3 regions of the Halobacillus sp. GSS1 genome follow, and region 2 is predicted to be linked to each of the others. Evidence: riboswitches for the same ligand, from Rfam matches in the RefSeq annotation. Region 2 holds a riboswitch; each other region holds the start of a gene.

Region 1 (4,228 bases), on a different contig from region 2:
CACTATCAACGATATATTAAAATTCCCACGACATTTCCCGGGAAATGTCGAAATAGGATTGTTTTTTATAGACAGGTACATGGAAACTAGAAAATAACCATTAGTAAAACAATCTGTTCATCATTCCTCTCTCCTGTTGAGGGAGTCACTTTTACGATTTTTTTAATCGATAAGTAAATGAATGCAAAACTAATAAGAAAAATAACCGAAAAAAACCATTCCATTGGAGTTCCTCCTTTCTTTCAATATCGTCTTGATAACATGACCATCGTTAGAAATACAATCACAATGTTTAACGCTAACAGGACACTAAGTAAATCAAGTGCGCTTAACGTGATCACTTGCAGAGCAAGCAAAAAGTGTAAGACAGCCATAACACCCATCATAACGAAGAAAGAATAGAATACAGCCTTATGCCTGATCCATTTCATGCGTTCATCCTTCTGTTTGAACTGAGGGTATAAGTAGCTCATACTGAAAGATAAAACCCCTAAAGAAACCATCGTCCAGATCATAGCCGGCCATTCGCCACCTATCGTACCTACGACAATCAAAAAACCTCCCATGAGTAAAAATAAAGCACCGATCACCTTAAATGCGCCAGGAGTATAATCCATCTTCATTCCCCCTCCTCTGTTTCATAAATAAATAAATCTTCAATCCGCACACCAAACACACGTGCTAATTCAAACGCAAGCGGCAGTGAAGGAGAATACCTGTCCTTCTCAATCGATATAATCGTCTGCCGAGATACCTGTAGCTTCTCGGCTAATTTGTCCTGTGATAACCTTTGCTTTTTTCTAAACTCTGTTATTCGGTTCTTCATATCACCCCTCCAATTAATTCCAGTTTATAGTAAAGCAACCTTTACGTAAAGGTTGCTTTACATTTGAATTTTTATTGTTTTATTCTCTACCCTCCGGGGAAATAAGGGGATATGAATAAAAGGAGGATCTCACATGGTCGGAATCGCTTCGGAAAACAGTGTACAATGTGACACCGAGTATTCGACGCTGAAAAAAGTCGTAGTCGCCAAACCTTCTTATATGAAAATTACGGATATCATCAATGAGACACAAAAACATTACCAAAACCAGAACATAAACGTCACAACAGCTCTTCAGCAACATAAGCATTTTGTGCAGGTTTTAGAAAACCATCAGGTTGAAGTCATACAGCTTCCAATTCAGCCGGATCTGCATGAACAGGTGTTTACAAGAGACATCGGTTTTACCATTCATCACCGACTGTTTATCAGCTCTATGAGTGAAAAGGTCAGGAAAGAAGAAACAGATGTGCTTCGCAACTGGGCGGGAGAAAATGACATCGAGGTAGAAGAGGGACTTCCTTCATCGATTGAAGGCGGTGATATTGTTGTAGACGGGTCCACCGTATGGGTAGGTGAAACAAAAAGGACATCTGCTAAAGCGATTCGTGAGCTCCAATTTCGTCTCCCTGACCTGCAGGTAATCCCTATCCCACTGAGAGGAGACATCCTTCATCTGGACTGCGTTTTCAACATCATGGATGAATCTACGGTTATCCTGTATCCCCCTGCCTTTACAAATAAAAGCTTGAAAGTCATCTCTGCAAGATACAACGTCATTGAAGTGACCGGGAGTGAACAATTCACCATGGGTCCGAACGTTCTTTCCATTGGAGATCGGAAAGTGATCAGTCTCCCTCAAAACGAACGCCTTAATACACAATTAAAGGAAAACGGGGTTGAGGTGATTCCTGTCGATCTTTCAGAAATCATTAAGTCCGGAGGTTCGTTCCGATGTTGCACCCTGCCTATAAAGCGTATATAAAAGCAGCCCGTTTCTTTTAGGACGGGCTGCTTTTTTATAAGACCTTAAGAATAGATCAGTAACTTCACTCCTGTGAGAAAAAGCGTTCTTACAAAGGAAGGATAAAGATCAATAAATACATAGTTGATAGAAGATATAAAAGTATAAACAGTTAAAAAAACCGTAAAATCCCACCTTTGATCAAATACGGGTCGACGAGTGAACCATACAGCTACCCCAATGGAAAGCGCAAAAATTGTATAAAACATAAATAATCGTCCAAGAAATTCTATGACTTTTAACGCCCTTTCTTTAGTCCCCCCACTTTAAAAGTACATAAGTGATAAAATAAGACACCACCTAAAGAAAGGAGGTGTCTACGAACTTCATTCTTCCATATCTCAACCTTACCTGTCATCTAAGGACAGGTCTGTTTTTTCGGTGTTTCCTTCTGGATGGAGCAGTTTCATACAACCGTTTGTCTTCCTCGGTCTCAGGTATAATCGGCGGGACGGGTGTCGGTTTCCCTTCGGCATCCACAGCAACCATCGTTAAAAATGATTCTGTGGTCATCACTTTTTGGCCTTGCAGTAAATCATCAGCAAAGACTTTCACATACACTTCCATGGATGTACGGCCCGTGCTCGTCACACAAGCTTCCAACGTCAATGCATCTCCTACTTTAGCAGAAGATAAAAAATCCACAGAGTCGATGGAAGCGGTGACAACCACACAGTTTGAATGCTTCATAGCGGTTAGAGCCGCAATTTCGTCAATGTATGAAAGGACTTTCCCTCCGAATATGGTGTCCAGATGATTTGTATCTGGTGGCAGCACTAGTCTTGTTTGAGTCATTTTAGAATAATGAGCGGGTATAGGTTCCATGAATAGGTTCCTCCTTTTTAAAATCGATCTCCCCGCTTAGGGAGAGAATACAAAGGCATACTTCCTTTTATTCATGGAACGGTAAAAAACTCTTGTTTCATCCAATACACGTAACATCCTCCTATCTCCCGTAGGAATTCATGTCCTTCCTCATGGCAGGTCTCCTGGCTCAGGTTCATCAGCACATAGCCCTTCCCATTTATAGAATAGTGGGTCATCTATGCACCTCCCCATTACAGTGGCGGGACCGCGCTGGCTTTTCACCAAACTTCCCTTTTCAGCTTCTATGACGAAGCCACCATAAGGCGATCAACTTTTCAATGGAAAAGAGAGACTCTCTTCCCATCCACTATCTCCTAAAACAACCACTCATGTCAACACGAACAAAACCATAGTTTTTTGATAATGTTTTTCCATATAAGGGGTTGATTACGAACAATAAACTGATATACTATCTATATCATTCGAATATTAGTTTTCATATAATCGCGGGGATATGGCCTGCAAGTTTCTACCGGTTTACCGTAAATGAACCGACTATGAAAAGCAGCACATGACACCGGGACTTTCCTGTCCACGGTTTCATTGTCTTTGTCTACGTCCAGCACGAAAAGACTTGCTTTCCATAGAGGAAACAAGCTTTTCGTGCTTTTTTGTTACATAAATACCTACTCAAGAAAGGTGTGCTGGATATGGATCAGTTGAAAAAGAAAATTTTAGAAGAGGGTAAAGTCCTATCTCCTTCGGTCATTAAAGTTGATGCTTTTTTGAATCATCAAATAGACCCTGTACTCATGAAAGAAATTGGAGAAGAGTTTGCGAGACGTTTCATAGATTTGGGGATTACCAAGGTGCTGACATTAGAATCCTCAGGTATCGCTCCCGCTCAAATGACAGCACTAAGCCTGGGTGTCCCCGCAATTTTTGCGAGGAAGAGAAAATCATTGACCATGAAAGATCACCTTTTCACATCAAAGGTACATTCATTTACGAAACAGGAAACGAATGAAATTTCCATATCGAAAGATTTTATGTCGAAGACCGATCGCGTCCTGATCCTCGATGATTTTCTCGCGAATGGGCAGGCTGCGAAAGGGCTGATTGACCTTGTAGAACAATCCGGAGCATCGATTGCCGGTGTAGCGATTGTGATAGAGAAAGGGTTTCAAGATGGGGGACGCCTCTTACGCCGCCAAGGAATAAAAGTAGAATCCCTGGCCACCCTTTCATCACTTGAAGACAATACGATCACGTTTGAATCAAAGGAGGTATCCTCATGAAAACAACGGCTTTAGCCATTCAGCATTTGCTGGCGATGTACGCCGGGGCAATCCTCGTTCCATTGATTGTCGGTGGAGCTCTTGGACTGAATTCTGAACAACTTACATACCTTGTCGCCATTGATATTCTAATGTGCGGGGTGGCGACCATTCTGCAGGTCGTCCGTAACCGTTATTTCGGAATCGGTCTACCTGTCGTCCTAGGATGTACGTTTACAGCCGTCGGTCCGATGATCGCCATCGGAGGTCAGTATGGGATCTCCGCTATTTACG
Region 2 (4,228 bases):
CTTCGATGCCCATTGACAGATCCGGGTATGCTAATGATATCTTCGACACATTGTCATTCTTTTTTCATAAATATACCAGGAAGCGACATGCATTACCCGTTACACTATTCATAGATCTGTTTTTCAGGAGGAAAACGTTATGCTATGGAAAAAATGGGCGCCGATCTTAATGGGCTCCGTTCTGATCGGCCTGCTCTTTTTTATGATCAACTCGAGACCCGGAAGTTCTGAACCTGTGGACCGCGAAGATATTGTCCCCACATTGTTCGTGCACGGATATAAGGGTGGCCCGCGAAGCTTTGAAACAATGATGGACCGAATGCAGAACTTACAATGGGGACAGAAACACATGACGGTATATGTCTCAAGCCGTGGAGACCTTACCATCCGTGGTGGGTTTGGTGAAACGCACAATCCATTCATCCAGGTGCTTTTCGAAAACAATCGGGCAAGTATTTATAATCAAACCCATTGGCTTTCTGAAATCATGCGGCGGTTAAAAGCTGACTACAATATCCAACAAGTAAACCTTGTCGGCCATTCGATGGGAGGCCTTGCCTCAGTTAATTACCTTTTGAGTGAGCATCACTATTCTGTTCCCAGAGTCAAGAAACTGTCCGTCATTGCCAGCCCCTTCAAAGGCATTGAAAAAGAAGGCTACTTTGCTTCCAATTACGGAGCGGCTACGACTGACCTGCGGCCGGAGTCTGAAGCTTTAAAACAGATGGTGCAGAACAAAGATCAATTCCCTAATGATGTGGAAGTGTTTGCTGTAGCCGGTGTCATCAATAACGATGACCCAGAAGCTCAGCATTGGGACGGACTTGTCCATGCGTCAAGTGTAAGTGGATTAGAAGATATCGTCCCTTTTGGACAATATGAAGAAAAGCGTCTCTACAACCCGCTGGCCACACATTCCGGCCTGCACGAACTCGAAGAAGTCGACCAACTCCTCAAAGAGTTCCTCTGGTCGGAGGAGGGCGAGTAAACACAGATTGACCAGGTCATACATTTATTCCCATGTAAAAAGTAAAAAGCACCCGCTCAACGGGTGCTTTTTCTGTTGTTTATTGTTTTTCAAAGATAAAGATCCACATGAAGGTTAAGGCTTGTTTTAATTCTTCATCCAGCTCCGCGATGTGATGGTCTTCCACCCCCCGTTTGTACACTCCCTGGCCTTCTACATACGACCACCCGGTCTCTTCTGCCATTTTTTGAAGTTCCCATGGCATCATCGTATTGCAAATGACTTCTTCTCCGTACACCCTGCGATAACTATTGATGCGCGGCATCGCTGTAGGTCCGAGTAAACCGACACACAAACGGCCACCAGGTCTTAAGATCCGCTTCATCTCTTCCAGGCCTTTATACGGGACTTCCGTCCATTCCAGTGAATTGATCGCCATCGCCGCATCAAAAGAGTGATCCTCAAACGGAAGATTTGTCAGATCACCTTGGACAAATGAAATCCGCTCATCATTCACTCGTTCATTCGCCCGCCTCACCATGTCCTCTGACAAATCAAGACCCGTAACATCAAAGCCAGCTTTGTAAAGGAGATAGGAGCCATAACCATCGCCGCACCCCAGATCAGCGACTTTCCCCTTGGTTACATGCTTGGTCAAAAAAGGAATGATCGTACACCTGCTTCCACCGTCCCACATCTCCCGGCTTTTTGAATTCCACATTTCTGCACGATCGTTCCATTGCTTCTCCGCTTCTTTATGCCAATTAAATGTTTGTGCCACACCATCATCCCTTTCAAAAATATTTCCTATCCTCCATTATAGCGGATCATAAAAGAGATGATAGCTCTATTCTTGTCGAAGCTCGATAAAAAAGAGTTGCATGTTCCTTTTTTCAGCGTTATGATAGAAACACAATATAAGCTAATTTAAAATGAAATAAATACTATATATAGTATCTACGAACAGGAGATGCCACTAGGCTTAATAGGGAATCCGGTTAGAATCCGGAGCTGCCCCCGCAACTGTCATCACTCGCGAAATGGACATTCCACTGTGCTCTGCACGGGAAGGACCTGAGTAAGATCGAGTGTCAGCCAGGAGACCTGTCTTCGTTCGTCGCAGTTTCAACTTCTTCGGGGATTGAGAAGATGAAGCGATGGAACGAAGGCTCTCTTGTCTTCTCTTCGTTTCATGGTTTCATCCGCTCAATTTTCGTTGAGCGGATTTTTTTATTTTTCCGAGACCTGATTTTAATGAACATACACTTTCATTTTCAAGGAGTGAAAAAGAATGGAAACCATAACAAGAAACACGTCCTGGCAAGAGAGAATTCAACAATGTGAAGAAGAATTCCCGCACTTACATGTACAACGACTTATTGAAAAGTCTCCCACACTCAAGAATGACAAACACGCATTCATCCTGGAATGTCTGGCGGAGATCGATGAAACGAGCCCTGACTGGACATATGTAGCGAGTCGCATCCACCTGGAAGATATGTATGAAAAGTCCGCTCACAATCGATCCACATCCGGACCTTATAAGGACTTCTACGGGCTGATTCAAACATTGACCGAAAAGAACATTTACAGCAGGAATCTTCTTACATATTACACAAAAAAGGAAATAGAAGAATTGGAAGACACGATCGTACCGGATCGCGATCATCTCTTCACCTACATTGGTTTGAAGACATTAAGTGACAGGTACCTTGCGAAAAGTAAAGCGAAAGAAGTGTATGAACTGCCGCAAGAACGTTTCATGATCATCGCTATGGTGTTGATGGCAGAAGAAAAAACATCCAAACGCCTTCCTCTCGTTAAAGAAGCGTATTGGGCGCTGAGTCATTTGTATATGACGGTCGCCACTCCTACTCTTGCTAATGCAGGAAAGCGGTACGGACAGTTGAGCTCCTGTTTCATCGACACCATCGATGATTCCTTACAGTCTATCTATGACACCAACACCGACATCGCCAACCTAAGTAAGCACGGAGGGGGAATCGGGGTTTACTTAGGGAAAATCAGAAGCCGAGGAAGTGACATCCGTGGATTCAAAGGCGTCTCATCCGGAATCCTCCCATGGATGAAACAGCTTAACAATACGGCTGTCAGCGTGGACCAACTCGGGCAGCGTCAAGGGGCGGTCGCTGTATATTTGGATGTCTGGCACAAAGATATCTTCCCTTTCCTCGACAGCCGGTTGAATAACGGGGATGAACGTCAGCGAACACATGACCTTTTCACAGGGGTTTCCATCCCCGACCTCTTTATGGAGGCCGTGGAAAATCGTGAAGACTGGTATTTGTTTGACCCTCATGAAGTCCGCACCATCATGGGCTATTCGCTGGAAGACTACTTTGATGAAAAAAAGGGGGACGGATCTTTCAGGGAGAAATACGCCGCTTGCGTGGCGAATCCAGACCTTTCTAAAGAGAAAGTGCCGGCGATTGAAATCATGAAGCGCATCATGATTGGTCAGCTTGAAACAGGCACGCCCTATATGTTTTACAGGGATGAGGTTAACCGTATGAATCCGAACAGTCACGCAGGTATGGTCTATTGCAGCAATCTTTGTACAGAAATCACTCAGAACCAGAAGCCGACCATTCAGGATGAACAATACGTAGAAGACGGTAAAATCATTTCAGTGAAGACGCCAGGGGATTTTGTCGTCTGTAACCTGTCGAGCATCAACCTTGGGCGTGCCGTCACGAGCGGTGTACTGAAGCGCTTGATTTCCATTCAAGTTCGTATGCTCGATAATGTGATCGACCGTAATACCATCCCGGTTCTACAAGCACAGCTTACCAATCAATCTTACCGCGGTGTCGGGCTTGGCACCTTTGGATGGGCCCACCTTCTTGCCAAGAAGAAGATCGCCTGGGAATCCGAGGAAGCACTAGATTATACGCAGGAAGTGTATGAAGCTGTTGCCTATCATGCCATCGAAGCAAGTGCTGATTTGGCTGCCGAAAAAGGAAGCTACCCTTTGTTCAAAGGATCAGACTGGCAGACAGGGGATTTTTTCATTAAACGAACGTTTGACCAAGAGGGGACATGGAACTGGAAAGCCTTGCAGGATAAGGTCTCCAAGAATGGAATGAGGAATGGATACTTGATGGCGGTTGCACCAAACTCCAGCACGTCTCTCATTGCAGGGAGCACAGCAAGCATTGACCCGGTTTTCAAAAAGTTTTATTCCGAAGAGAAAAAAGATTATAAAATCCCTGTCACCGCCCCGGATTTAACCCATGAAAC
Region 3 (4,228 bases), on a different contig from region 2:
GAGTAAAACAGCAACCGTAGCCAATCCAGGAAACAGCCATGGAGCTACTTTTCTTTGTGGTTTATTTACGCGTGAAGAAACCTTTTGATAGAGCATTTCTTTCGATTGGCGATCTTCCATTGCAGGGAGTTTACTTAATGCTTTTTTGATATCTTCATCACTATGCTTCTTCACTGTTTCCCCTCCCCTCTTCCATGTCTTCAAGTACCATCTTCAGAGCTTTCATAGCTCGATGTTGAGTCGTCTTCACTTTACTCTCACTCCAGCTTAAGATTTCTGCTGTTTCTTTTATGGACATCCCTTGAATAAAACGGAAAATCAACACACTTCGCTGATCGACCGTACATTGATCCAATGCTTGATATACTCGTTGAATTTCATCATTCTGCACCGCTATCTCTTCCGGCATTTTATTCTGATCTTTGATTTGCTCCCCTTTTTCCGTCCAATCAAAGAATTCCATGAAGCGGTTTCTTTTTTGTTTACGGAAATAATCAATGGCTACGTGCCTGGCTATTGAAAACAACCATGTTTTCTCTGTGCTTTTACCATTAAATGAATCATAGGATTTCATGACCCTTACATAAACATCCTGAACCAGGTCCTCGGCAAGACTTCTGTCCTTGACCATATAGACCAGGAACTGAAACAGGTCATGGTGATAGTTATCATATAGTTCATCAAAGAACGTTCGCAATGGTGGTACCTCCTGGGTCACTTTAATAGTCGTCTTATGTATGAAAAAGTTACACTATCTATCTTAATATGCAAAAAAAGAAAAAGGAACCTCATTTTCCAAACTCCATCCCACCTTTAACTAATGCTGCCTTTAGTTAAAGACTAAGTTTCGAGACTTTTGTTGTGTGGATGGGGACTGCGGGGAATAGCACGCTTTCCGCGGGAGCGCGGTGAGCCTCCTCGGACTGCGTCCTGTGGGGTCTCACCATGCACTTTTTTTCTCATAGATATCCGGTTCCGACGCCTAGCGGCTAGTAAGACTTCCCTCGCTTCTATACGATAAGTCAACATCGAATCACTTCGTTCTTCGTGTTTCCTTTATCTCCGCCAGCTCAGTCCAGTCCATACGCCGCTGATCAAGGCGCCTCCACACTTAAGATAGGAGTCTCGCCATTCCCCTACGCCCCTTTACCATATAAGTATCTCGAAACCACTTCCAGGAAAGGGAAGCTTTACTTCTAAGGAGAGTGAAGTAACATGGATTCTCCAACCGCATTTTGAATGATAAAGCCTGTTATAGAGCGCTTTACCACTATAGATTCAGGATTTGTGAAAGACACTCATACTGGGCAAAGGGGTTCGTTTCTCACAATAATCGTATGGGGTGGTTGGGAAGCTGGGAGACTCCCGCAGGGCGTAGCCCGAGGAAGCTCTCCACTCCCCCACAGGAAAGTGTCCAAATGCGGAATCGCCCTGGTAGACACGACTGGCATAAGCAGAACAGCAACGGAATGTGCTTTTCATTCCTTTGCTGTTCTGCTTATGACGCGAGTGTCTGGGCGATGGAGCTAGACGAGTAGCTTCCCAGCCACCCCTGACGCGCAACCCAGGCAACGAACCCCGGAAAGCATCGAAACTGAGTCTTCCATAATCCTGCCATTATCTTTAATAAAATATAGAGGTAGCGGTAACAAAAAAAGCTACCCTTGGTTCGGGTAGCTAAGATACTTTTGATATGGCGTTTCTTTTTTCGTAGCGTTGGAAAAGTGTTCCAAGTATTGGAGAAAGAGCCAATATGAACACAGTATTAGATACTGCATGATTGAGATCCATCGGGAGGCCGGCTAAATAATAGGCCCAAAAGGGTTGTCCCGTTGCCCGCATGGTCAATGATAGAATGACACCGAACAAAAGCCCACTGATGAATCCATAGATGGAAAGACCCCAGGATGGCATGTTCGACCAATACTTCCCTAGTAGACCAGCAACGATTCCTATGATTGACCAGGCGATGACCTGCCAGATGGTCCATATGCCCATGCCCAGCAGCACATTCGATACAAAAGTCGTGAGCAGAGCAATGAGAATGCCGGCACTAGGTCCAAGCCAGAAACCAGCAATAATGATGATAGCAGTTACCGGCTGGATGTTCGGTAAATGAGCTAATGCCATTCTTCCTGCTATGGCTAAAGATGCGAGCATGGCAATCAGTGTAAGCTTATATGTGTTCATCATTCATCATTCCCAAGATTGATAATCAAAAACGATTTCGTCTCCATCCTCTACTTCGTACTCATTGGCTCCAACCATTGCTTCGTCACCATTTATGGTGTACATCCAAGCCATTTTTTCCTCTTGGTTACCAGCAATTCCTTCTATGCTGTTGATAAACCCTTCTGATTGTTCAACTTCATAGTTCTCTTCCATGACTTCCATAAGGGTGGTTCCTTCTTCTACCGTTAATTCATCTTCAGCCATCATTTCTTCGCCATTGTTTTTAGAAACCTGTACCTGTACAGTGACTTCCTGGACTTGTTCTTCCTGAGTCGCTGATGTTTCCTTTTCCTCTTGTGTCCCACACCCTGCCAGTACGGCAACAGCAAGAATCATGGCTGTAAAAAACGTGCTCCACTTTTTCATGACAATCTCTCCCTTTTTTCTTATTATTTCACGGCCAGGAGGAGAGAAAAGCAAAGACAACCAAGTGACATGTCTGTAGAAATCCAATAATCTTTCCTACCAAAAAAGCTTACCCTTCTACAAGGGTAAGCTTAAGACAAACGAAAGGATAAGATTTACGTTACACGTCATACCGATCGGTTGTCTCAAATGCTCAATCCCCGAAGCTTTGAAACATTGGATCAGGCAGGTCTACTGACTCGTGCGTCATCCTAATCAGGATCCTTCCCATACCCAACCGGTACAGTGGAATTTCCCTTTCGTCTACACTTACAGTTGCGAGGACAGTTCTGGTTTCGCACCAGATTCCCTATCAAGTCTTTTCAGACACCTGAATCCTCTTCATATGAAGTTTCCATAATCAAGATTACATCAATTTTTAGAATATAGCAACTTTATTTTTCCTTATGGGAAAAAGGGATTTTGAAAGTGAACGTTGTTCCTTCTCTCAACTTGCTATGAACACTGATGGTCCCTTCGTGAGCTTCTACAATGTTTTTCGCGATGGCTAGTCCGAGACCCGTGCCTTTTTTATAATTTTTATTCTCACGTTTTCTTGATTTGTCGGCTTTATAAAAACGCTCAAATACAAAAGGAAGGTCTTCCTCGGCGATTCCGTAACCGGAGTCTTTGACACTTGCAATCCATTCTTTCTCATCTTTTTCTAGAATCACCTGTACCTCACTAGCTGGCTCGGAATGCCGAATCGCATTATCAATCAGATTCGTAAACACTTGTTCAATCCGATCAGGGTCAAAATCGAGAAGCCCGAACTCTCCCTCTACCTTCAAGTTAAGATCTACAGATTTTTCATTGGCGATTCCACTGAACTTCCGAATGATTCTGTTCAAAAAAGGCTCCATTTCAACAGATTCTTCGTTCAATTGAATATGCCCCGCTTCCATGCGCGCGATATCCAGCAGCTCGTTGACAAGCCGGCCAATTCTGAGAGATTCATCATGGATGATTTGAGCGAGTTCATTTTTGTCTTCTTTTGATTCCGCAATATCATCTACGATGGCTTCACTATACCCTTGAAGCATGGAAATGGGGGTTCGCAGTTCATGGGACACATTCGCGATAAAGTCTTTGCGGAGCTTATTCAGTCTTCTTTCCTCTGTCATATCCCGAAGGACAGCGACAGCCCCCCGTACTTTTTCTTTGTCATACAAAGGTGTCATAATGATGACCCAGGATCTACCTTGAAGCGTCATCTCAATCATGGATTCATTCTCATCTGTAATGACATCGTTAAACAAATCCATCAGTGGTTCTGGAAGGGACGATTGATCAGCAGAAGCAGAGGCAGCATTCTTTTCAAACTCGTAGGCCTCTAAATATTGTTGGGCCGGAGGATTGGAAATGAGCACATCCCCTTCACGGTTAAACGTAATAACACCATCTGCCATCGACCTCAAAATGCCTGAAAGCTGTTCTTTCTCCTGATTTAAAGCGTTAATATGAAACTTCAACTCCCGTCCCATCCGATTAAACGCCATCGCTAATTCTCCGATTTCGTCATGGGTACGTATGGGGATTTTCGTGTTGAACTCGCCTTTAGCAAGTTCCAATGCTCCTTCTCTCATTTTAA

What was found. Region 2 has a riboswitch for cobalamin ahead of J0K78_RS19365 (ribonucleoside-diphosphate reductase subunit alpha). Riboswitches for the same ligand answer to the same signal wherever they lie in the genome.
Region 1: it holds a riboswitch for cobalamin, as region 2 does, so the genes downstream of both, J0K78_RS18755 (acyl-CoA thioesterase) here and J0K78_RS19365 (ribonucleoside-diphosphate reductase subunit alpha) in region 2, are expected to answer to the same signal.
Region 3: it holds a riboswitch for cobalamin, as region 2 does, so the genes downstream of both, J0K78_RS02485 (DUF4430 domain-containing protein) here and J0K78_RS19365 (ribonucleoside-diphosphate reductase subunit alpha) in region 2, are expected to answer to the same signal.

The regions. Positions count from the first base shown of each region.
Region 1 is NZ_JAFLHE010000019.1:11,452-15,679, reverse strand. It holds gene J0K78_RS18775 (hypothetical protein) at 87-224, opposite strand; gene J0K78_RS18770 (permease) at 243-617, opposite strand; gene J0K78_RS18765 (helix-turn-helix transcriptional regulator) at 620-826, opposite strand; gene J0K78_RS18760 (dimethylarginine dimethylaminohydrolase family protein) at 960-1,811, shown strand; gene J0K78_RS18755 (acyl-CoA thioesterase) at 2,205-2,675, opposite strand; cobalamin riboswitch at 2,813-2,993, opposite strand; purine riboswitch at 3,134-3,235, shown strand; gene J0K78_RS18750 (xanthine phosphoribosyltransferase) at 3,368-3,955, shown strand; gene J0K78_RS18745 (nucleobase:cation symporter-2 family protein) at 3,952-4,228, shown strand, end outside.
Region 2 is NZ_JAFLHE010000022.1:17,920-22,147, forward strand. It holds gene J0K78_RS19355 (alpha/beta fold hydrolase) at 140-988, shown strand; gene J0K78_RS19360 (class I SAM-dependent methyltransferase) at 1,068-1,688, opposite strand; cobalamin riboswitch at 1,919-2,092, shown strand; gene J0K78_RS19365 (ribonucleoside-diphosphate reductase subunit alpha) at 2,259-4,228, shown strand, end outside.
Region 3 is NZ_JAFLHE010000001.1:486,390-490,617, forward strand. It holds gene J0K78_RS02470 (hypothetical protein) at 1-174, opposite strand, end outside; gene sigX (RNA polymerase sigma factor SigX) at 161-697, opposite strand; gene J0K78_RS02480 (ECF transporter S component) at 1,678-2,190, opposite strand; gene J0K78_RS02485 (DUF4430 domain-containing protein) at 2,197-2,598, opposite strand; cobalamin riboswitch at 2,806-2,987, opposite strand; gene J0K78_RS02490 (ATP-binding protein) at 3,033-4,228, opposite strand, start outside.